DNA from 2 places in the Streptomyces sp. NPDC003943 genome. Region 2 is predicted to be linked to the other one. Evidence: riboswitches for the same ligand, from Rfam matches in the RefSeq annotation. Region 2 holds a riboswitch; the other holds the start of a gene.
What was found. Region 2 has a riboswitch for ZMP and ZTP ahead of ACWEV0_RS13555 (bifunctional 5,10-methylenetetrahydrofolate dehydrogenase/5,10-methenyltetrahydrofolate cyclohydrolase). Riboswitches for the same ligand answer to the same signal wherever they lie in the genome.
Positions count from the first base shown of each region.

Region 1: linked by a shared signal. The riboswitch ahead of ACWEV0_RS05315 (serine hydroxymethyltransferase) and the one ahead of ACWEV0_RS13555 (bifunctional 5,10-methylenetetrahydrofolate dehydrogenase/5,10-methenyltetrahydrofolate cyclohydrolase) in region 2 are both predicted to bind ZMP and ZTP.

Region 1 is NZ_JBSGIW010000008.1:27,194-39,031, forward strand. It holds gene ACWEV0_RS05295 (hypothetical protein) at 1-32, shown strand, start outside; gene ACWEV0_RS05300 (glutathionylspermidine synthase family protein) at 40-1,239, shown strand; gene ACWEV0_RS05305 (polysaccharide deacetylase family protein) at 1,250-1,936, opposite strand; gene rocD (ornithine--oxo-acid transaminase) at 2,138-3,364, opposite strand; ZMP/ZTP riboswitch at 3,474-3,564, shown strand; gene ACWEV0_RS05315 (serine hydroxymethyltransferase) at 3,697-4,965, shown strand; gene ACWEV0_RS05320 (AraC family transcriptional regulator) at 5,053-5,937, opposite strand; gene ACWEV0_RS05325 (hypothetical protein) at 6,169-6,972, opposite strand; gene ACWEV0_RS05330 (serine hydrolase domain-containing protein) at 7,164-8,270, opposite strand; gene trpS (tryptophan--tRNA ligase) at 8,374-9,387, shown strand; gene ACWEV0_RS05340 (2'-5' RNA ligase family protein) at 9,480-10,100, shown strand; gene ACWEV0_RS05345 (decaprenylphospho-beta-D-erythro-pentofuranosid-2-ulose 2-reductase) at 10,246-11,001, opposite strand; gene ACWEV0_RS05350 (FAD-binding protein) at 11,016-11,838, opposite strand, start outside.
Region 2 is NZ_JBSGIW010000025.1:43,159-54,996, reverse strand. It holds gene ACWEV0_RS13565 (SWIM zinc finger family protein) at 1-1,270, shown strand, start outside; gene ACWEV0_RS13560 (hypothetical protein) at 1,324-2,073, opposite strand; gene ACWEV0_RS13555 (bifunctional 5,10-methylenetetrahydrofolate dehydrogenase/5,10-methenyltetrahydrofolate cyclohydrolase) at 2,197-3,051, opposite strand; ZMP/ZTP riboswitch at 3,080-3,198, opposite strand; gene ACWEV0_RS13550 (GAF domain-containing protein) at 3,406-4,704, shown strand; gene exaC (acetaldehyde dehydrogenase ExaC) at 4,884-6,407, shown strand; gene ACWEV0_RS13540 (amino acid adenylation domain-containing protein) at 7,064-11,838, shown strand, end outside.

The DNA of each region.
Region 1 (11,838 bases), on a different contig from region 2:
TCGGCGGCCACCACTCCTCCTCCGGCGGCTGATCCCGCGATGGAGCGCCACACCATCGAGCCCCGCCCCGGCTGGCAGCGGACCGTCGAGGAGCAGGGCCTGATCTACCCGCTGACCCGCTACCCCGACGACTCGCTGCGCCCCTACTGGGACGAGAGCGCCTACTACTCCTTCAGCCTGCCCGAGGTCGAGGCGCTGGAGGAGGTCGTCGAGGAGCTGCACGCCATGTGCCTGGAGGCGGCGGCGCACATCGTCGAGAAGGACCGTTTCGCCGATCTCGGCATCACCGACCCGCGGCTCGCCGCCCGGGTCGCCGAGTCCTGGCGCCGCCGGGCCGAACTCCCCACCGTCTACGGGCGCTTCGACCTTCGCTACGACGGCGCGGGCGGCCCGGCCAAGATGCTGGAGTACAACGCCGACACCCCCACCTCCCTGGTGGAGGCGGCGAGCCCGCAGTGGTTCTGGATGGAGGAGCGCTTCCCCGGCGCCGACCAGTGGAACTCGCTCCACGAGCGCCTCGTCGACGCCTGGAGGCGCCAGGCGCACCTGCTGCCGCCCGGCAGCCCCGTGCACTTCGTCCACTCCGACGGCGACGAGCTCGGCGAGGACCTGATGACCGTCGCGTACCTCCGTGAGACCGCCGAACAGGCCGGCCTCGCCACCGAGGCGCTGTCGGTAGAGAGGATCGGCTGGGACCGCATCGCCGGCCGCTTCGTCGACGACCGGCTCCGCTTCATCCGCGCCTGCTTCAAGCTCTACCCGTGGGAGTGGCTGACCACGGACCGCTTCGGCCCGCACGTCCTCGAGACCCTCGACAACGGCGGCGGGACCGGCTCCACCTGCTGGATCGAGCCCGCCTGGAAGATGCTGCTCTCCAACAAGGCGCTGCTCGCGATCCTCTGGGAGCTGTATCCGGGCCACCCGAACCTGCTGCCCGCCTACCTCGACGGCCCCCGCGAACTGGCCACGACCACGGGCTGGGTGGCCAAGCCGCTCCTCGGCCGCGAGGGCGCCGGCGTCACCCTCCACGAGCCGGGCGACCCCGGCGACCCCGTCGTCCTCCGCGACGACGAACCCTGCTGCTACCAGGAGCTCGCCCCGCTGCCCGACTTCGACGGCAATCGCGTCGTGCTCGGCGCGTGGACCGTCGGCGACGAGGCGGCGGGGCTCGGCATCCGGGAGTCGGCGGGACCGGTGACGGACGAGTACGCCCGCTTCATCCCGCACGTGATCCTCTGACCCGCGCCGCCTACTCCGGTACGTAGTCCCTGAGCGGCGCGGGCCGGAGCCCGGCCGCGTCGGCCGCCGCGAGGGCCCGCCGCAGATCCTGCTCGACCGTCTCGTTGAAGTGCAGCAGGACGATGTCGCCCGCCTTGAGCGCGGGCGTCGGCGGGGTCCACTGGCCCCAGGTCGTCATGTCGTACGTCCACGTCACCACGGCCTTCGCCCCGCACGCCCGCGCGGTGGTCAGCGTGGTCGCGTCGTACGTCCCGTACGGCGGGCGCAGCAGCCGCGCCCCGTCCCCGAACTCGGCGAGCTGCGCCTCGCGCGCCCCGCAGACCTGCGCCTGCTGGCCGGCGGCGTCGAGGGTGGTGAGGTCCGGGTGGTCGACGGTGTGGTTCTCGACGCGGGACGGGCCCTGGTCGAGCAACGTGTGGAAGTAGCCGGAGTCGTAGGCGTACGCGCCCGGCAGCAGGAAGAGGGACGTGGGCACCCGGCGGTCGAGCAGCAGCTTCGCGGCGGCCGGGTCGTGGTACCAGCCGTCGTCGATGGTGATGAAGACGACCGGGTCGGTGGTCTGGACGCGGTTCACGACCGGTACGGGCTCCGGCCAGGCGGCGGCCCGGGCGGGGGCGGGGAGGGCGCTCACGAAGGCGAGCGGGACGAGCGCGGCGAGCGCGCGACGCAGCGCGCGGCGCAGACGGGGTCTCGACATGGCGGCCATCATTGGCCTAGACCAACTGGGGTGTCAATGGGGGGAGTCGGGCACGAAACGGACGTGGACGGTCCGCCCGGAGGCGGGCAGGGCCGCCTCCCGGAGGCGGCCCTCCCGGAGGCGGCCCTCCCGGAGGCGGCCCTCCCGGAGGCGGCCCGTCCGGAGGTGGACCGGACCGCCCACGTCCGTCAGCGCGAACCGTCAGTCCGCCGAGAGCACCGCCCGCAGCTGCTCCAGACCCCAGTCCAGGTCCTCCTTCGAGATCACCAGCGGCGGCGCGATCCGGATCGTCGACCCGTGCGTGTCCTTCACAAGGACGCCCCGGGCCATCAGCTTCTCCGAGATCTGCCGGCCCGTGCCCTTCGCCGGCGCGATGTCGACGCCCGCCCAGAGCCCGCGGCCGCGCACCGCCTCCACGGCGCCCCCGCCCACGAGCAGGCCCAGCTCGGCGTGCAGGTGCTCGCCCAGCTCGGCCGCGCGCTGCTGGTACTCGCCCGTCCGCAGCATCGCGATGACCTCCAGCGCCACCGCGCAGGCCAGCGGGTTGCCGCCGAAGGTCGAGCCGTGCTCGCCCGGCCGGAACACCCCGAGGACGTCCCGGTTCGCGACCACCGCCGACACCGGCACGACACCGCCGCCGAGCGCCTTGCCCAGGACGTAGACGTCCGGCACCACGCCCTCGTGCTCGCACGCGAACGTCCGGCCCGTGCGGCCCAGGCCCGACTGGATCTCGTCCGCCATGAACAGCACGTTCTTCCGGGCCGTCAGCTCCCGCACCCCGCGCAGATAACCGGCCGGCGGGACCAGCACCCCGGCCTCGCCCTGGATCGGTTCCAGGAGCACGGCCACCGTGTTCTCCGTGACGGCCGCCTCCAGGGCGGTCAGATCGCCGTACGGCACGATCTCGAAGCCCGGCGTGTACGGACCGAAGTGGTCGCGCGCCTCGTGGTCCGTGGAGAAGCTGACGATCGTCGTCGTCCGGCCGTGGAAGTTGTTCCCCGCCACGACGATCTTCGCGTGCCCGTCCGGCACGCCCTTCACCTCGTACCCCCACTTGCGGGCCGTCTTCACCGCCGTCTCCACGGCCTCCGCGCCCGTGTTCATCGGCAGCACCATCTCCTTGCCGCACAGCTCGGCCAGGCGCGTACAGAACTCCCCGAACCGGTCGTGGTGGAACGCGCGCGACGTCAGCGTCACCCGCTCCAGCTGCGCGCGGGCGGCGTCGAGCAGGCGCCGGTTGCCGTGCCCGAAGTTGAGCGCCGAGTACCCGGCGAGCATGTCGAGGTAGCGGCGCCCCTCGACATCGGTCATCCAGGCGCCCTCCGCGGAGGCGACGACCACGGGCAGGGGGTGGTAGTTGTGGGCGCTGTGCGCGTCCGCGGCGGCGATCTCGTCTTGCGTCCTCGAAGAACTCGACGTACTCGACACGGGGTCTCCGTTCGTCCTGCGGCCAGGGGCGGGTGTGGTTCCCTTTTCTTATCGTCGCTCGCATGCCGGACGGGGAAACCTGTCGTGACGGCGCGCCCGATAGTCTGGAAACACGCACGGCGACTGGCGTACGGGGAACGAACCCCGGGGGAGCCGTGCGCGGCAGAGCACACGGGATGCCGCCCGCCTGGGCATCACGGGAAACGACAAGAGTCCCGTGCAGATGCCGCCCGCCCCCTGCCTTCGGCGGGTGAGCCCCCATCTCGCATCACGGGAACCCTGACCAGGTCCCGTGCGGATGCCGCACCGGACCTCCATCCCGGAGGAACGCCATGAACCTTCCCGCCCACCACCCGGCCCTCTCCGCCGCCGACCCCGAGCTCGCCGCGCTCGTCGGTGCCGAGGAGCGGCTGCAGGCCGAGACCCTGCGTCTCATCCCCAGCGAGAACTACGTCTCCGCCGCCGTCCTCGAAGCCTCCGGCACCGTGCTGCAGAACAAGTACAGCGAGGGCTACCCGGGCCGCCGCTACTACGAGGGCCAGCAGAACATCGACCAGGTCGAGAGCCTGGCCATCGCCCGCGCCCAGGCCCTCTTCGGCGTCGACCACGCCAACGTGCAGCCGTACTCCGGCTCGCCGGCCAACCTCGCCGTCTACCTGGCCTTCGCGCAGCCCGGCGACACCGTGATGGGCATGGCCCTGCCGATGGGCGGCCACCTCACCCACGGCTGGGGCGTCTCCGCGACCGGCACCTGGTTCCGGGGCGTGCAGTACGGCGTACGGAAGGACACCGGCCTCATCGACTTCGACCAGGTCCGCGAGCTGGCCCTCGCCGAGCGGCCGAAGGTGATCTTCTGCGGCGGCACGGCGCTGCCCCGCACGATCGACTTCGCCGCGTTCGGGGAGATCGCCCGCGAGGCCGGATCCGTGCTCGTCGCCGACGTCGCCCACATCGCCGGCCTGATCGCGGGCGGCGCCCACCCGTCGCCGGTGCCGCACGTGGACGTGATCTCCACGACCACGCACAAGACCCTGCGCGGTCCGCGCGGCGCGATGCTGATGTGCCGCGAGGAGCACGCCAAGGCCCTCGACAAGGCCGTCTTCCCCGGCCTCCAGGGCGGCCCGCACAACCAGACGACCGCCGCCATCGCCGTCGCCCTGCACGAGGCGGCCCAGCCGTCCTTCCGCGACTACGCCCACGCGGTCGTCGCCAACGCCCGGGCCCTCGCCGAAGCGCTGCTCGACCGCGGCTTCGACCTGGTGTCCGGCGGCACCGACAACCACCTGATCCTGATGGACCTCACGCCCAAGGAGGTCCCGGGCAAGGTGGCGGCGAAGGCGCTCGACCGGGCCGGCATCGTCGTCAACTACAACACCGTCCCGTTCGACCCCCGGAAGCCCTTCGACCCCTCCGGCATCCGCATCGGCACCCCGTCGCTGACCTCCCGCGGCCTCGGCGTCGCGCACATGCCGCAGGTCGCCGACTGGATCGACCGGGGCGTGACCGCCGCCGGCAAGGGCGACGAGGACGCCCTGGCCGTCATCCGCGCCGAGGTCGCCGAGCTGATGGCCGCGTTCCCGGCCCCGGGCCTGCCGGTCTAGCCGGACCGGCTCCGCCCGGTCCGAAGCGGTCCGAAGCGGTCCGGGACGGGCGCCTCGCCCGTCCCGGACCGTCACGTGACGTGCGGCTCAGCCCCTGGTGCGGGTCACCGGGATCCACAGCTGGGCGTCGCTGTGCGCCGGGTCGTCCTGCGCCGGGCGGGTGCGCAGGATCTCCGGCCCCGGACGGTACTCGTACGGGTTGGACGGGATCCACTGGGCCGCGACGTCGCCCCACATCTGCTGCAGCGCCTGCGGGAACGGCCCGGTGTTCTCGAACACGGCCCAGGTGCCCGCCGGGCAGTCCAGCACGTCGAGGTCCTCGGGCAGCTCGGCCTCGGCGGTCACCACGGCGTGGTAGTAGTCGAGTTCGCTGCCCTCCTCGAAGCCGTCCCTGACGCCGTCCGGCAGGCGCACGGTCGCCGAGACGACACCCTCCGGGTCCTGGTCCGACAGGCCCACGATCCGCAGCATCGTCTCCGGCGGGATGCTCCGGATGTGCTCGGCGATGTGCGGGTTGACGCCCTGGTGGATCAGCGGGACGCGGGCCTTCTTGCCGACGACCCGGAATGCTTCCTTCTCCACGATGCGGTACCGCATGGTGCTGTTCCCTTCGACGGTGAGGCGGAAGGACAGCCGGGGCTGCGAGTTCAGAGCCGCGCCGGTACGCCTGGCCTCGCCGGGACCGACACCGTGCACGGCGCGGAACGCCCGGGCGAAGGCCTCGCCCGAGGTGTAGCCGTAGCGGATCGCGATCTCCAGCAGGGTCGGCTCCCCGGCCAGCACGTCGGCCCCCGCGACGGTGAGCCGCCGCCGTCGGACGTACTCCGACAGCGGCATCCCCGCCAGCGACGAGAACAGCCGCCGGAAGTGGTACTCCGACGTGACCGTGATCCGGGCCAGCTCGGACACGTCGATCTGCTGGTCGAGGCGACCCTCGACGTACTCCATGGCCTGGTTCAGCCGATCCAGCACTCCCGGCCCTCCTTCCCTTTCGATCACCCACGCTAGGAAGGACCCAGCCTGCCGCACCCGACATCCTGTGCCCGCTCCGATCGGGTGCGGCGGGGCGGTCACGCGGCTTCGGGGAGGCTGGAGGGGTTGGGAGGGTGGTTCCCCCCGGGCTTTGAAGCGGTTACGTCGTGCGCCTCCGCGTCGCGGACGCCCGCGACGCGGAGGCGCGTCAGAGTGAGAGACCTTCCTCGGTCAGGAAATGGCGCAGTTGGCGACCGTGCTGCGGACCCTCTCGCCGGTCGAGAAGTGCCTGACCTTGCACTTGTTGACGCCCAGTCCGCCGTCGACCTGGGCGTATCCCGGCCCGATCACCAGCTGGGTGTCACCCTGGCCGCGGATCGTGTCGTTGCCGGGGCCGCCCATGATGACGCCGGACGACTCGTCGCCGACGGACTTCGGCTCGATGGTGTCGTTCCCGCTGCCGCCGAGCACCCGGCCGCCGAGGTCCACCCGGCTGGTGCGGATGACGTCGTCGTCGTCGTTGCCGAGGACCTGGCCGCCGCCGCGCTCGTACTCGCCCGGCTGGCCCATCACGCTGCCCGTCGTGATGGTGTCGTTGCCGTGGTCCCCGTAGACCGTCGCGCCGTGCTCCGCCGATCCGACGACCAGCGCGGTGGTGATCAGGTCGTTGCCGGCGCCGCCGCGGACCGATGACTCGCCGTTGCGCGGGTAGAGGTTGTTGACCTGGATGATGTCATCGCCGTCGCCGCCGAGCACTTGGGAGTCGATGACCATGCCCTTGACGCGAATGTTGTCGGTGCCGCCGCCGCCGTAGATGATCACGTTCACGACGTCGTTCTCGCAGAGGATCGTGTCGTTGCCCGACGTGCCGTACACGTTTCCGGGTGGGGCCTCGACCCCGTTGACGAAGCACCAGTGCGAGGGCAGGGGATCCGCGGCCGCCTGGGCCGGGGAGGCGGCCAGCGATGCCGTCATGACGACGGACGTGGCGGCGGCGTGCAGGGTGAGACGGACGACGCGGTTCGTGCGTGGCATGGGGAACTCCAGTACGTGGAGGGGGTGGCCCGGCCTGTGCAGTGTGAACCGGATAAAGCGGATAAATGGGGGCGCCGCGCCGGAGTGCGGGCCCCCGTACTCCGTACGCAGGGGAGTGCGCGTGTCGAACCGCTGGAGCGCCCCGCCGCGCCGAGCCGGGGCACCCGGCGCCGTCCACCGCAGCAGCTCGCTCAGCCCTCGTCGACCGCCTCGCGGATCAGCGCCGCGAGGTCCACCGCGCTGGTGTCGTCCGCGCCCGCCGAGAGCCGGCTGCGGGTGAAGGCGAAGGAGAGGCCGCGGCTCGGGTCGGCGAAGGCGATGCTGCCGCCGCTGCCGTTGTGGCCGAACGCGGTGGGCTCGCCGCCCATGGGGGGCAGGTCCATGAAGTAGCCGAGGCCCTTGGCGACGGGCGCGCCCAGGATGCGGTCCGGCTCGCGGGTCTGAAGCTCGTGGAGGAGGGGCAGGCGCCCGGCGGCGATCAGGCGGACGCCGTCGACCTCGTCGAGCAGCGCCGCGTACATCCGGGCCGCGGCGCGTGCCGTGAGGGTCGCGCCGGCCGGGGCGTCGGCGCGGAGGTAGCCGGGGTGGTTGGCGAGCCGGGCGGTGGGCCGCACGTCCTGGTTGGGCAGGGCGAGGAAGAACGGGGCGGCCGCGGGGATGCCGTCGAGCATCTCCTCCCAGGTGCCCGCCTGAATGGGCACGACGCGGCCCGCGTGCGCGTCGGGCACTCCGTAGAACAGGGAGTCCGCGATGCCGAGCGGCTCGGTCACGTACGTGCGCAGCGCCTCGGAGACGCCGAGCCCGGTCACCCGGCGCACCAGCTCGCCGAGGATCCAGCCGAAGGTCCAGCCGTGGTAGCCGGTGGCCGTGCCCGGCTCCCACAACGGCTCCTGCGCGGCGATCAGCGCGCACATCCCGTCCCAGTCGAACAGCTCCTCCAGCGTGATGGCCGGCGGCAGCTGCGGCACGCCCGTGCGGTGGGTCAGCGCGTCGCGGACGGTGGCGCGGTCCTTGCCGTGGGCGCCGAACTCCGGCCAGTAGTGCGCGACGGGCGTGTCCAGGTCGAGCAGCCCGCGCTCGACGAGGACGTGGACCAGCGTCGCCGTGACGCCCTTGCCGGTGGAATAGCTGTGGAAGAGGGAGTCGGACCCCACCGCCTGGCCCGCGGCCCCCTCGCCCGCGTACGCGTCGACGATCAGTTCCCCGTGCCGGTACGCGGCCACCTGCAGGGCCGACTCCCGGCCCGACTCGACCAGCTCCCGCGCCACGGCCTCGACCCGTGCCTGCACGTCCCCCATCACGTTCCCCCTCCGAGCACTTCGCGTGCGATGTGTGTTTCTCGTCTCACGGGGCACAATGCCACGTCCGGTTCCGGGGGTCACACCTGAGAGAATGATGAGCATGGCCTCTGACCGACCTCGTGTGCTTTCCGGAATCCAGCCCACCGCAGGCTCGTTCCACCTCGGCAACTACCTCGGCGCCGTGCGCCAGTGGGTCGCGCTGCAGGAGTCCCACGACGCCTTCTACATGGTGGTGGACCTGCACGCGATCACGGTTCCGCAGGACCCCGCGGAACTGCGCGCCAACACCCGGCTCGCCGCCGCCCAGCTGCTCGCCGCCGGCCTCGACCCGGAGCGGTGCACCCTCTTCGTCCAGAGCCACGTGCCCGAGCACGCGCAGCTCGGCTGGGTCATGAACTGCCTCACCGGCTTCGGCGAGGCGTCCCGCATGACGCAGTTCAAGGACAAGTCCGCCAAGCAGGGCGCCGACCGCGCCACCGTCGGCCTCTTCACGTACCCGGTCCTCCAGGTCGCCGACATCCTGCTGTACCAGGCCGACGAGGTCCCGGTCGGCGAGGACCAGCGCCAGCACATCGAGCTGACCCGCGACCTCGCGGAGCGCTTCAACGGGCGCTTCGGGGAGACGTTCACGATCCCGTCGCCGTACATCCTCAAGGAGACGGGGAAGATCTACGACCTCCAGGACCCGTCGATCAAGATGAGCAAGTCGGCGTCCACACCGAAGGGTCTGATCAACCTCCTCGACGACCCGAAGGCGACCGCGAAGAAGGTGAAGAGCGCGGTCACCGACACCGACACGGTGATCCGCTTCGACCCGGAGAACAAGGCCGGCGTCTCCAACCTGCTCGGCATCATGTCCGTGCTCACCGGCACGTCGGTCGCCGACCTGGAGAAGAGCTACGAGGGCAAGATGTACGGCGCCCTCAAGACCGACCTCGCCGAGGTCATGGTGGACTTCGTCACCCCGTTCCGGACCCGCACCAACGAGTACCTGGACGACCCGGAGACCCTGGACGCCGTGCTCGCCAAGGGCGCGGAGAAGGCCCGGGCGGTCGCGGCGGAGACGCTGGCGCAGGCGTACGACAAGATCGGTTTCCTGCCCGCGAAGCACTGAGTCCCGGGACGCTGGCCGAAACGGTGGTGCAGGCCGCACACTGGCGCCTGCACCACCCGTACACATTTCGACGCACGACGGAGGAGAACGACGTGGGGACCGTAACGCTCGGCGTTTCGATCGCGGTCCCGGAGCCTCACGGCAGCCTGCTCCAGGAGCGGCGCGCGGGCTTCGGGGATCCCGCCGCGCACGGCATCCCGACCCACGTCACGCTGCTCCCGCCCACCGAGGTCGAGGCGGACCGGCTGCCGGAGATCGAGGCGCACCTCGCCGCGATCGCGGCGGTCAGCGAGCCGTTCGCGATGCGCCTCGACGGCACCGGCACCTTCCGTCCGCTCTCCCCGGTCGTCTTCGTGAAGCTCGTCGAGGGCGCCACCGGCTGCGACCTGCTCCAGGAGCGCATCCGGGACGCGGCCGGGCCCGTACCGCGCGAGCTGCAGTTCCCGTACCACCCGCACGTCACCGTCGCGCACGGCATCCCGGACGAGGCGATGGACCGCGCCTTCGAGGAGCTGGCCGGATACGGGGCGGAGTGGACCTGCCGCTCCTTCGCGTTGTACGAGCAGGGCGCCGACGAGGTGTGGCGCAAGCTGTACGACTACGAGTTCGGCAGCGGCCGCACGGTCCCGGCGCCGGCCGCGGCCCCGGCCACGATCACCGGCGTACCGGCGCAGGGCGGCAGCCCGGTCGACGAGCCGACCGCCACGCTTTAGCCGACGGGGCCGCTGGACCCACGGACTGCCGGACTGCCGGGCCACCGGCCCCCGGACTGCCGGATCCCTGGACTGCCGGGCCCCCGGACCGCGGGACCCCACGGGCTGCCGGGCCGCTGGACCCCGGACTGCCGGACCCCCGTCGCTAGACCGGCAGGCGCCGGAACAGCGGTCGCGGCACGTGCCGCAGCGCCGACATCACCACCCGCAGCGCGCCCGGCACCCAGACCGTCTCCGAGCGGCGCCGCAGCCCCAGCTCGATCGCCGTGGCGACCGCCTCCGGCGTGGTCGCGAGCGGCGCCTCCGCGAGCCCCTCGGTCATCTTCGAGCGCACGAACCCGGGCCGCACCACCATCACGTGCACGCCCGTGCCGTGCAGCGCGTCCCCCAGCCCCTGCGCGAAGGCGTCGAGCCCGGCCTTGGACGAGCCGTAGATGAAGTTCGCCCGGCGGGCCCGCTCGCCGGCCACCGACGACAGCACCACGAGCGAGCCGTGGCCCTGCGCCTGGAGGGCCTGGGCGCAGACCAGGCCGGCCGAGACGGCGCCGGTGTAGTTGGTCTGGGCGACCCGGACGGCGGCGAGCGGATCGGCCTCGTCGCGCGTCTGGTCGCCGAGGACGCCGAAGGCCAGCAGGACGAGGTCGATGTCGCCCTCGGCGAAGAGCTTCCCGAGCCGTTCCTCGTGGGACCCGGTGTCCAGGGCGTCGAAGGGCACGGTGCGCACGTCGGCGCCGAGCGCGCGCAGCGAGTCGGCGGCCTCGGTGAGGGCGGGGGAGGGGCGGCCGGCCAGCCACACCGTGCGGGTGCGGCGGGCGATCAGACGGCGGGCGGTGGCGAGGCCGATCTCGGAGGTGCCGCCGAGAACGAGCAGGGACTGGGGCGCGCCGAAGGCGTCCTTCATGGCGTTCACGCTCCTCATAGGGCGAGACGGCGGGCCAGGTCCGAGACGAAGACCGACCCGGGGTCGATACGGGCCCGCAGCTCGCGGAAGTCGTCGAGCCTCGGGTACATCGCGGCCAGCGCGTCGGGCCGCAGCCGCGAGTCCTTGGCGAGGTAGACCCGGCCGCCGGCCGCGGCGACCTCCTCGTCCAGCTCGTCGAGGAAGGCGCCGAGGCCGCTCAGCGAGGCCGGGATGTCGAGGGCGAGGGTCCAGCCGGGCAGCGGGAAGGACAGCCAGCCGGGGTCGGCCTCGCCGAAGCGCTTGAGGACGGCGAGGAAGGACGGGCAGCCGCGGCTCGCGATGCGCCGCACGACCCGGCGCAGGGTCTCCTCCTGGCCGTGGCCGACGACGAACTGGTACTGCACGAAGCCGCCGCGCCCGTACACCCGGTTCCAGTGCGGGACGCCGTCGAGGGGGTGGAAGAAGGCGGGGAGCCGCTGGAGCCGGCCGGTGGCGCGGCGCGGGGCCCTGCGGTACCAGAGCTCGTTGAAGAGGCCGACGCTCGTGCGGCCGAGCAGCCCCTCGGGGACGTACGCGGGGGCCGCCGGCAGCCGCCCGGGGCGGAAGGCGAGGGGCTCGCGGCGGGCCCGGCGTTCGCGGACGGGCAGGGCGTCGTACGGGGCGTGGTCGCCGCGGGTGAGGACGGCGCGGCCGGTGGCGGCGCCGCGGGCGAGGAGGTCGATCCAGGCCACGGAGTAGCGGTAGCGGTGGTCGGTCGCGGTGAGCCGGGCCATCAGGTCGTCGAGGTCGGTGGCGCGTTCGGTGTCGACGCACATCAGGGAGGTCTCGACGGGCAGC
Region 2 (11,838 bases):
GCAGTTGAAGACGGGGCGGCGACACGCCCGGGCGGGAGCGGTGGGCGCGGTCTCGGTGCGGCCGGGCCGGATCACGGCGCTGGTGCGGGACCCGGACGGCACGGCGTACCGCAGTGACGTGCTGCTCCAGGAGCTGTCCGAGGCGGAGTGGGACCGGCTCGTCGACCTGGCGGTGGCCAGTGCGGGACACATCGCGGCCCTGCTGGACCGCGAGATGCCGCCGCATCTGGTTGAGGACGCGGCGGCGGCCGGGCTCGAACTGCTGCCGGGCATCGGCGACCTGGAGCCCCGGTGCGGCTGCGAGGCCTGGGACCACTGCCCGCACACGGCGGCCCTCTGCTACCAGGTGGCGCGGCTGCTCGACGAGGACCCGTTCGTGCTGCTGCTGATGCGGGGACGGGGCGAGCGCGCGCTGGTCGAGGCGCTGCAGGAGCGCAGCGCGGCGTGGGCCACGGCGGGGTCCGACGGGCCGCGGGACGGGCGCTCCGGCGCGGTGGGCGGCTTCGGCGCAGCGGGTGGCTCGGGCCCGGCGGGAGGCTCGGGCATGTCGGGCGCAGTGGGCGCGTCGGGTGTCTCGGGCGTCTCGGCGGCGGAGGCGTTCGCGGCGGGAGGCATCCTGCCCCCGCTGCCCGCGCCGCCGGTCCCGTCCGCCGCGCCGGGTGAGCCGCCGTCCCTCGACACGGAGACCGGCCCGGAGCCGGGCCTCGATCCGGCGGCCCTGGAGTTCCTCGCGGCGGACGCGGCTGCCCGGGCCCACCGGCTGCTGTCCGAAGCCGCCACAGGGGTACCGTCGCCGCCCGGCCCGGCGCAGGCGCAGGCGGAGTCGAGCGCCGCGACGACGCTCGCCGACCCGCCCCTGACGGTGGCCCAGGACGCGGTACGGCTGGCCGCCGGCTCCCCCGTGCCGTGGATCGCGGCCCGCCTCGCCACCGGCTCGGGCCGCACCCGGACCGGCCTCGACCTCGCGGTCCGCGCCTGGCGCCTCGGCGGCCCGGCCGGCCTCGCGGTCCTGGAGGAGGAGTGGACGCCGGGCCCCGACGCCCTGCGCCGGGCCGAGGCCCGTCTTCTGGAAGCCTGGGAACCCGCCGACCGTCCCGCCCTCCACCCGTCCGGCCCGGCCCGCTGGACCCTCACCGGCACGAACCTCCAGCTGCGCCTGGGCGAGGACGGCCGCTGGTGGCCGTACCGCGAGGAGGACGGAACGTGGACCCCCGCGGGCGCCCCGGAACACGACCCGGCGGCGGCGCTGTCGGGAGTGGCGGAGGGGTAGCGGCGCGGGCACCTCGAACCGGCGGCGGCGCCACACGGGTCGGGCGCCGCGCCTCACTGCAGCGGCGCCGTCAGCTTCCTGCCCGTGTCCGACGGTGCTGCCAGGCTGCAGGCGATCCTGTCCTCGCCCAGGAGGTAGCTGGTGCGGTACGGGTACTGGACGAAGGTGGTCCAGCGGGTGCCGAGGGGCTGCTCTGCGGCCTTGACGCGGAGAGGGGCGCGGCAGAGGGCGGCGGCCGCGTCCCGTACCGCGCGGTCGTCGGCGTAGCTGCCGGTGAGGACGGGGCGGGCGACGACCTGGGCGTCGTGGGGCGTGTCGCAGGCGCGGCGGATGACGGTGCCCGGCGCGTCGCGGTCGATGTCGAAGCAGTCGCCGACGCGCAGGGCGTCGTACGGCGTGCGTGCGGGCGGGGCCGCCGTGGCGCGCCGCTGGTGCGGGGGCGTGGCGGTCGCGGACGGGCGCGGCACGGCGGTGGCCGTCGCCGTGGCCTCAGTGCGGCCCTCCGCCGTGCGGTCCGCGGTGCGGACGGGCATCGGGCTGGGGCTCTCGGCCTGCGCCGAGGGGTGCTGACCGGGTGGCGCGGCGGACGGGTCGACCGGGTTGACCGGGTCGGCTGTCCCGCTCGTGTCGTGTGCCGGGGGCGGCGCGCCGTGCAGATCTCTTTCGGCCGTACCACCGTGTGCGGTGAAGGCCACCGAGAGCGCCACTATGGTGGCGAGCGCGGCGACCGGCAGGACGACGACGCCCGGCCGTCTGGGTGGCCGGGCGTCGCGGGACGGGGTTTCCGTCGGCGGGCGGAGCATGGGAATCAGCCTCGCCCGCGCGCGCCCATGTGGCGAGCGATACCGGCGCGTTGGGCCCCGCTCGTACAGAACCGTGACAATCCCGCTGCTCGCACGAGATCCGGGGCCCACGCCATGGAAGACCTACAGCCCGAGCTGGCGCTCGGCCGCGTCGACGGTCTGGGCGAGCAGCACGGCGATGGTCATCGGGCCGACGCCGCCGGGAACCGGGGTGATGAGGGAGGCGCGCTCGGCGGCGCTGTCGAAGTCGACGTCGCCGACGTTGCCGGCGTTGTAGCCGGCGTCGATCACGACGGCGCCGGGCTTGATGTCCTCGCCCTTGATGAACTGCGGCTTGCCGACGGCGGCGACCAGGATGTCGGCCTCGCGGACGGCGGCGGAGAGGTCGGTGGTGCGGGAGTGGCAGTAGGTGACGGTGGCGTCACGGCCGAGGAGCAGCAGGCCGGCGGGCTTGCCGAGGATGGCGCTGCGGCCGACGACGACGGCCCGCTTGCCGCTGAGCTCGACCTCGTACTCGTCGAGCAGCCGCATGATGCCGCCGGGGGTGCAGGAGACGAAGCCGGGCAGGCCGAAGCCCATGGCGGCGAAGGAGGCCATGGTGACGCCGTCGACGTCCTTCTCCGGGGCGATGGCCTCGAAGGCGGCGCGCTCGTCGATGTGCGGGCCGACCGGGTGCTGCAGCAGGATGCCGTGGACCTCGGGGTCCTCGGAGAGCGCGGTGATCACCGCGACGAGCTCCTCGGTGGTGGTCTCGGCGGGCAGCTCTACGTGCTTGGAGCGGATTCCGGCCTTCGCGCAGCGGTTCTGCTTCATCTTGACGTACGTGACGGAGGCCGGGTCGGCGCCGACGAGGACGGTGGCGAGGCAGGGGGTGGTGCCGGTGCGGCGGGTGATCTCGGCGGCGCGGGCCGCGGTCTCCTCGACCGTGCGGCGGGCGAGCGCGGTGCCGTCCATGAGGCGTGCGGTGCTGGTGGACATGGGCCACTCCTGGGCGTCGTCGAGGAAGGTGGTTCGCCCAGGCGCACGGCTGCGACACGGCCGCGTGCACCGGTACTGCGAGTACGCGCGTCCGCCGGGCCGCTCCCCGGTGGTGATCCACCTCAAGCGCCAGTCACGGCCCGGTCCCACTCTACGGGACGCCCGGGTGATGGGTACCGGTCAGGGCGCGTATGCGGGCCGGTCCGGACGCTTGTCGGCCCGCCCTGCGCGCATGACGATGGCGTCCACGACGACGTCCACGACGGTCCGGGACGACATCCGGGACGACGCCCAGGACGACGTCAAGGACGACGTCAGGATGCCGACGACCTCGACGGGGAGGCCGAGTTGAGCGTGAGCGACACGTGGCGTGACACGTGGGGGGACACGGACGGTGCGGCGGTCCGGCGGGCGCACGAGGCGTTCACGGCCGGCGGTCCGCTCGCGGCCCCGCCGGGCAGCCCGCCCGTCCGGCCGCTGGTGGCGGAGTCCTGGCGGCGTTCGCTACGGGCGCGGGTGAGCCCGGACGGCGCGGCGCGGGTCGAACTCGACGAGGAGGAGCTGGCCGGGCACCGGGAGGAGCATCCGCTGGCGGCGGCGATGCCGGTGATCCGGGAGCTGATGGGGGCGTACGCGCGGGACGGCGAGCATCTGCTCGCGGTGTGCGACGCGGCGGGCCGGATGCTGTGGGTGGAGGGGCATCCGGGAACGCTGCGCCTCGCGCGCGGGATGAACTTCGTCGCCGGGGCGCGCTGGTCGGAGTCGGCGGCGGGGACGAACGCGCCGGGAACGGCCATGGCGGTGGACCGGCCGGTTCAGGTGTGTGCGGCGGAGCACTTCCGGCGGCCGGTGCAGGCGTGGACCTGTGCGGCGGCGCCGGTGCACGATCCGCACTCCGGGCGGCTGCTCGGGGCGGTGGACATCACCGGCGGGGACGGGCTGGCGCATCCGCACAGCCTGGCGTTCGTGCAGGCGGTGGCGCGGGCCGCCGAGTCGCAGCTCGCGCTCGTCTCCCCCGCCCCGGCCGCCGGCCGGCCTCGGCTCACGTCCCTCGGCCGGGACGAGGCGCTGCTGCACGTGGCGGGGCGTCGGCTGCGGCTGAGCCGCCGGCACAGCGAGATCGTGGTGATCCTGGCGCAGCGCCCGGAGGGCGTGTCCGGGGACGAGCTGCTCACGCTGCTGTACGAGGACGAGTCGGTCACGCCGGTGACGCTGCGGGCGGAACTGTCCCGGCTGCGGGGCCTGCTCGGCGCGGAGGTGCTCGCGTCCCGTCCGTACCGGCTGACGGAGGCGGTGGACGCGGACTTCGCGGTGGTGGACCGGCGGCTGGCGTCGGGGGCCGTGTCGACGGCGCTCGCCGGCTACGCGGGGCCGCTGCTGCCGTCGTCGTGCGCGCCCGGGGTCGTACGGCTGAGGGAGCGGCTGGCCGGGCGGCTGCGGGCGGCGCTGGTGGACCGGGGCGATCCGGGGCTCCTGGCGGACTGGGCGTACAGCGCGTGGGGCGAGGACGACGTGACGGTGTGGCGGGCGCTCGCCTCGGCGGTACCGGCGGCGCAGGCCCCTGCCGTACGGGCGCGGCTGGCCGCACTGGACACCGAACTGGCCTCGGGCGCAACGGGGTTGCAACGTCCGGCGGCGCACACTCGGCACTGACCGCCGGCCCGGCCAGGGACGGCCGGCGGGGTCGCGTCGCACGCGTTCGCGTCGCAGGCGGCGCGCACCACACAGCCGCAACGAACGCAGCCGCACCGCGAGCGTTCGCGTCACACGCGGCCGCACCGCAGGTCGCACTGCAGCCCGCACCGCGGGTCGCACAGAGGGAGGCCATGTCCATGACCCGTTTCGCCGCACCCGGTACCGAGGGTTCGCTCATGTCGTACGCGGGGCGCTACGACCACTGGATCGGCGGTGAGTACGTCGCCCCGGCGCGCGGGCAGTACTTCGAGAATCCGAGCCCGGTCGACGGCCGCCCGTTCACGGAGGTGGCCCGCGGCACCGCCGAGGACGTGGAGCGCGCTCTCGACGCGGCGCACGCGGCCGCCCCGGCGTGGGGCCGTACGGCGCCGGCCGAGCGGGCGCAGGTGCTGCTGCGGATCGCGGACCGGATGGAGCAGAACCTGGAGGCGCTCGCGGTCGCGGAGAGCTGGGAGAACGGCAAGCCGGTCCGCGAGACGCTGGCCGCGGACATCCCGCTCGCGATCGACCACTTCCGCTACTTCGCGGGCGCGCTGCGCGCCCAGGAGGGCGCGCTCAGCCAGATCGACGACGACACCGTCGCGTACCACTTCCACGAGCCGCTGGGCGTGGTCGCCCAGATCATCCCGTGGAACTTCCCGATCCTGATGGCGGTCTGGAAGCTGGCGCCCGCCCTCGCCGCGGGCAACGCGATCGTCCTGAAGCCCGCCGAGCAGACCCCGGTCTCCATCCACTACTGGATGAGTCTGGTCGCCGACCTGCTGCCGCCCGGCGCGATCAACATCGTCAACGGCTTCGGCGAGGAGGCCGGCAAGCCCCTGGCGTCCTCCCCGCGGGTCGCGAAGATCGCCTTCACCGGTGAGACGACGACGGGCCGGCTGATCATGGGGTACGCCGCCGAGAACCTCAAGCCGGTCACGCTGGAGCTGGGCGGCAAGTCGCCCAACATCTTCTTCGACGACGTCTCGTCGGCCGACGACGACTTCCTCGACAAGGCGCTCGAAGGCTTCACCATGTTCGCCCTCAACCAGGGCGAGGTCTGCACCTGCCCGTCCCGCGCCCTGATCCAGCGCGGCCACTACGCCGAGTTCCTGGAAGCGGCCGTCGCCCGCACCGAGAAGATCGTCCCCGGCCACCCTCTGGACACCGACACCATGATCGGCGCCCAGGCCTCCGCCGACCAGCTTCGCAAGGTCCTCTCGTATCTGGAGATCGGCCAGAAGGAGGGGGCGAAGATCCTCACGGGCGGCCAGATCGTCCAGCACGGAGGCGAGTTGGCAGGCGGCTACTACGTCCAGCCCACCGTCTTCGAGGGCGACAACCGCATGCGGATCTTCCAGGAGGAGATCTTCGGCCCTGTCGTCGCCGTCACCTCCTTCGACGACTTCGACGACGCCATCCGCACCGCCAACGACACCCTCTACGGCCTCGGCGCCGGCGTCTGGACCCGCGACACCACCACCGCCTACCGCGCGGGCCGCGCGATCCAGGCGGGCCGCGTCTGGACGAACTGCTACCACATGTATCCGGCGCACAGTGCTTTTGGAGGCTACAAGCAGTCGGGCATCGGCCGGGAGACCCACAAGATGATGCTGGAGCACTACCAGCAGACGAAGAACATCCTTCAGAGTTACTCCCCCAAGAGGCTGGGGTTCTTCTAGCATCCCAAGGCTGGAAGCCGGCGCCGCCTGTGCCGGACCAAAGCGGCGCAGGCCATGCGCACGGCTCAGAGCGCCCGATCCGGCCGGCGAGGGCAGGCGGGCGGGCGTGTCTCGCGGATGGCGTGGTGGGTTCCGGCGTTTGCCTGTGTCTTGGCTGGGGTTGCGGCCTTTGCGATGGCAGGGCGGCGGGGCGGCTCCCGGCCGAGCTGGGTTTCGGACGAGGTTACGTCGGTTCGGGCCGATGGTGCTGGTTGCCGCTGCTCCTGGATCGATGGATGAGCCCTTCGCGGCCGAGGCAGGGCAGGCCCGATGGTGGAGTTGGGCGCGGATTCGCGTCCCGAGTGGGTGCGTGGGTACTGGCCGGCAGCCCTGAGCGGCGACCGACCGTCAACTTCTCAAGCAGCCCTGCTGGGACAAAACACTCTTCAAGAGATGACCTGCGCGCCGGGTCGTGCTCCAAGGACAGCTACTGACGGCCGCCCCGGGCAAAGCGCGCTCCCTTGCATGAAGAGCTTGGTCTCGACGACCTCCGCGTCACCTTCGACGCAGCAGACGCTCCGCGTCGGCGGCCGGGAGCGCACAGTAGAGGCCGCACGCCCCCCTGACCGGTGGATACCGTCGAACTTCGCGTCGGAGAAGTGGAGTTAGCCGGGCCAATGGGGGCGCGAAGATCTTGTGCACCCGTTCGGATGGTCCGGTTGCGCCATCCGGGTGGCGCCCGGACGGGGCATCACTTCGATGCCTCTTGGATGGCGTCCATGATCTTTTCAGCAGCGACGCGGGCACCCGCCCATCCGTTCGGCGACACCGGTGTCCCTCTGCCCGTGCACCGCGCCGTCGCCACAGTCGCACTCCGCGAACCGGACCGGACCGCAGTCATCGAAGACGGCGGAAGGAGTTGGTCGTACGGCGAACTCGTGTCTGGCGCAGGGCAGTTGGCTGGTCAACTGCGTCAGGCCGGGGTCGCTCCGGGGGCGACGGTCGCAGTGCGGCTACCGCGCTCGGCCCGGCTGGTGGTCGCCTTGCTCGCGGTCTTCGAAACCGGCGCCGCCGCCGTGGTGCTGGACCCGCGTACGCCGGCCGAGCGGCTGGCGGCCGTCGAGGCCGACGCGGGATGCGTGGCGGTGCTCGTGCCGGCAGAGGAGACCGCGCGCCCGGGCGGTCCGCGGCCCGTCGCCGTGACGGCTTCTCCCGGTGCGGCGTCCTTCTCGGCCGAGGCGCTGTGCCCGGCCGTACCGGACGGCGAACTCGACCGCATGGCCTGCGTGTTCTACACCTCCGGTTCCACCGGCCGCCCCAAAGGCGTCCAGATCACCCACCGCAACCTGGGGCGTTTCGCCGCCGATCCGCACTGGGACGGGCCCGGGCACCGGGTGACGGCGCTGGTCTCAGCGCTCGGTTTCGACGCGCTCAGCCATGACCTGTGGCTGCCGCTCACCCGAGGCGGCACGGTGGTCGTCCCGGGCGAGGACCGGGTGGACGCGCACCGGCTGGCCGCTCTGGTCGCCACTCATGGCGTCACCGGCGTCTTCCTCACCACCGCCTGGTTCAACCAGATCGCCGCGGACGACCCGGGCGCGCTGCGAGGGCTGCACACGGTCCTCACCGGTGGCGAGGCCGCCGACCCGCGGGCGTTCGCGCAGGTCCGGGCCGCCTGTCCGCAGGTCGCGCTGGGTCACGTCTACGGCCCGACGGAGTGCACCACCTTCACCACCCTGCACCCCCTGCCGCCAGGGCAGCCGGTACCGGAGGCACGGGTGCCGATCGGCACCGGCCTGCCCGGGACCGCCGTACGGCTACTCGGCGCCGATCTGGCCGAGGTGCCGGCCGGCGAGGCCGGCGAGGTGTACGTCGCGGGGGAACAGGTCGCCCGGGGCTACCTGAACCGGCCCAGCCTGACCGCCGAACGCTTCGTCGCCGACCCGTACGGCCCGGCCGGTGCCCGCATGTACCGCACGGGCGACCTCGCCGTGCGCGGCCCCGACGGCGCCCTCGAGTACCTGGCGCGCGACGACGACCAGGTCAAGATCCGCGGCCACCGGGTCGAGCCGGGTGAGGCACGCGCCGCCCTGGCTGCCCTGCCCGGGGTCGCCCGGGCGGTCGTGGTCGCGCGGGACGGTCGGCTGATCGGTTACGCGGTCGCCGAGCGCGACGCCACAGGGGTCACCGGGGAGGATCTCCGCGACCGGCTCACGCGCGTACTGCCCGAGTACCTGGTGCCCACCGCCGTGCTGCTGATCGACGACATCCCGCTGACCGTGAACGGCAAGGTGGACCGGGCGGCGCTGCCCGCTCCCGCCGCCGTCCGAGCGGGTTCCGGCACGGCGAGCACGGCCGCCGAGCGGGCACTGTGCGCGGCCTTCGCCGAGGTGCTCGGCCTGCCCGATGCAGGTACCGACGACGACTTCTTCGCGCTCGGCGGCGACAGCATCACCGCGATGCGCCTGGTCAGCCGGGTGCGCCGGGAGAACGTGGCCATCAGCTCGCAGGACGTCTTCCGGCTGCGCACCCCTGGCGCCCTGGCCGCCGCCGCGCAGGCCGCGGTACCGGCCGCTGACCTCCTGCACCAGTCGGCCACCGGCAGCCTTGGGCTGCCGCCCATCGCCCTGTGGCTACGCGAACAGGGCGACGGCGTCGCCGAATTCGTCCAGTCGGTGCTGGTCGAGACGCCGCCCGGCCTGGAGCGCGGGGCGCTCGTGGCGGCCCTGCAGGCGGTGCTCGACCGGCACGACGCCCTGCGTACCCGGCTCCCCGACCCCTCCACCGAGGCCGTGTGGCAACCCGAGGTGTTGCCGCCGGGCGAGGTGGTGGCGAGCGCCCTCCTGGACGTGGTGGACGTGCGGGAAGTCCTGGAAGCGCCCTCCCCCCGCACCGTCCAGGAGGCGGTGGGGCGCGCGATGCGGACGCTGGACCTGCCCGCGGGGCGTACTCTCCGCGCCGTGTGGTGGGACGCCGGCTCCGCACGCCCGGGACGGCTGCTGCTGGCCGTACACCATCTGGTCGTGGACGGGGTCTCCTGGCAGGTCCTCACCCAGGACCTGGCCAGGGCCGCCGAGGACCCGAGCAGTCTGGGCGCCTGGGGGACGGCCACTCCGTACCGCCGCTGGGTGGAGACGCACAACGCCCGGGCGGACAGCGCCGAGGTGCTGGCTACGCTGCCGCACTGGCGGGCGGCGAGCGTCCCGGCGGCCACGCCCTGGCCCGCGCGCGGGCAACTCGACCCCGGACGGGACACCATCGCCACCTCCCGCACCCTGGATTCGGTGCTCCCGCCCGAGGTCGGCCGGGCCCTGCTCACCACGGCCCCGGCCCACTACGGCGCCACGACGCAGGAGCTCCTGCTGGCCGCGCTGGCGGTGGCGGCAACCCGCCGCGGCGGTCCCCGGACGCTGGTGCTGGACACCGAGGGGCACGGCCGGGACGCATTGGCGGGCGCCACCGACACCGAAGTCTCCGCAACCGTCGGTTGGTTCACCTGCATGTTCCCCGTCCGTCTCGAGTGCCCCGCGCAGGCCGCCCGCCCGGCGGCGGACCCGGGTGCCGAGGAGTCGGCCCTCGCCGAGGCGGTGCGCGCCATCCAGCAGCAGTGGCGACGGTTGCCACAAGACCGTGCGTCGTACGGCCTGCTGCGCCACCTGCACCCCCAGACGGCCGGACTCCTGGCCGCCGCACCGGGCCGGCCGGTGCTCTTCAACTATCTGGGGCGGTACGCCGTTCCGGGCCGTGATTTGTGGCCGTACGCCGCCGAGGCGCCCGTCCTCGGCATCCATCGGGCCTCCCGGCAGCCTTTGTCCCACCCGCTGGAGGTCAACGCCGTCGTCGACGAGCGCACCGGGGAGCCGTTGCTGACCGCCGTCTGGCGCTGGTCGACCCGGCTGGTGGACGACGACGACGCTGCGGGCCTGGCAGCGGAATGGGCCGGGGTGCTCGCCACACTGGCCCGCGTGGCGGACGCCGGCACGCGGGAGCGGGAGCGAGCCGGTGCACCGGCCGTGCCCGCGCAGCGCACGGAGGAGCGCTGGCCGTGCTCCCCACTCCAGGAAGGGCTGCTCTATCACGCCCACCAGGGCGACGGAGCCGCGGATCCATACCACGTCCAGACCGTGCTCGACCTGGAAGGCCCGGTGGACTCGGCCGCGCTGCGCACGGCGCTGTCCGCGCTCACCGACCGGCATCCGGCTCTGCGAGCCGGGTTCCGGTGGGACTGCCAGGGGCGGGCCGTGCAGTCCGTGCCGGAGACGGTCGAGGTCCCGCTGAGGGAAACCGACCTCACCCGGCTGCCAGAGCCGGACCGGGAACGTGCCGCCGACGAGGAGAGCCGACGGGACCGGGACGAGCCGTTCGACCTGGCCGTGCCGCCGCTGCTGCGGGCCGTGCTGCTGCGCCTGGGCGAGGGACGGTCCCGGCTGCTGCTGAGCTACCACCACATCCTCATGGACGGCTGGTCGATGCAGGTGGCCCTGGCCGACCTGGCCGACCTGTACGGGCAGGCCGCCTCGGGCGCCGTGCCAGGACTCACCGCCCGGCCGTCAGCGCTTGCCTATCTGCGCCATGTCACCGATCAGGACGTGGAGCTGGCGGGCAAGCACTGGAAGGCCCTGCTCGGTGGCGCGACCGAACCGACGCTGCTGACCTCGCCCGGCGGCGAGGGCCGGGCCCGTCCGCACCAGGTGCTGCTCGAACTGCCGGCCGAGCGCACGGCCGCCCTGCGGGCGAAGGCCCGCGAGCGGGCGCTGTCCCTGAACACCTTGGTCCTGGGCGCCTGGGCACTGGTCCTCGCCCAGCTGACCGGCCGCACCGACGTGGTGTTCGGCACCGTCGTCGCCGACCGCCCGCCCCACCTGCCCGGCGTCGAGTCCATGGTCGGCCTGATGAACAACGCCGTGCCGGTACGGGTGGACACCACGACGGCCGGCGACCGGGGCGGCCTGCTGGCGGCCCTCCAGGAGCAGCGGACCGAGATGATGCCCTTCCAGCACCTGGGCCTGGCGGAGATCATCCGGGCGGCCGGGCTGCGCGAGCTCTTCGACACCGTCGTGGTGCTGGAGACGTACACCGACTCCTTCGCCACGCGGTGGGGAGCGGATCTGCGGGTGACGTCCAGCCGGGTGGAGAACGGCACGCACTACCCGCTGTGCGTGCTGGTCTCGCCCGGCGAGCGGATGAGGATCCGGGTGCAGTACCAGCCGGACAAGCTCGGCGAAGACGGAGCCCGGGAGATCGGCGCACGGTTCGTCGAGGCTCTGGACGCGCTGGCCGCCGATCTGTCCGTGCCCGCCACCCACCCGGTCACACCCGCGATCGGGGCGGGCCGACCGCAGGGGGCCGAACGGCTGCCCGACGTGGTGCCGGTGCTGGAGCGGTTCGCGGCGCACGTGCGCACGGCCCCCGGGCGGGCGGCCGTGGTGGACGGGGACGGGGTACTGGACTA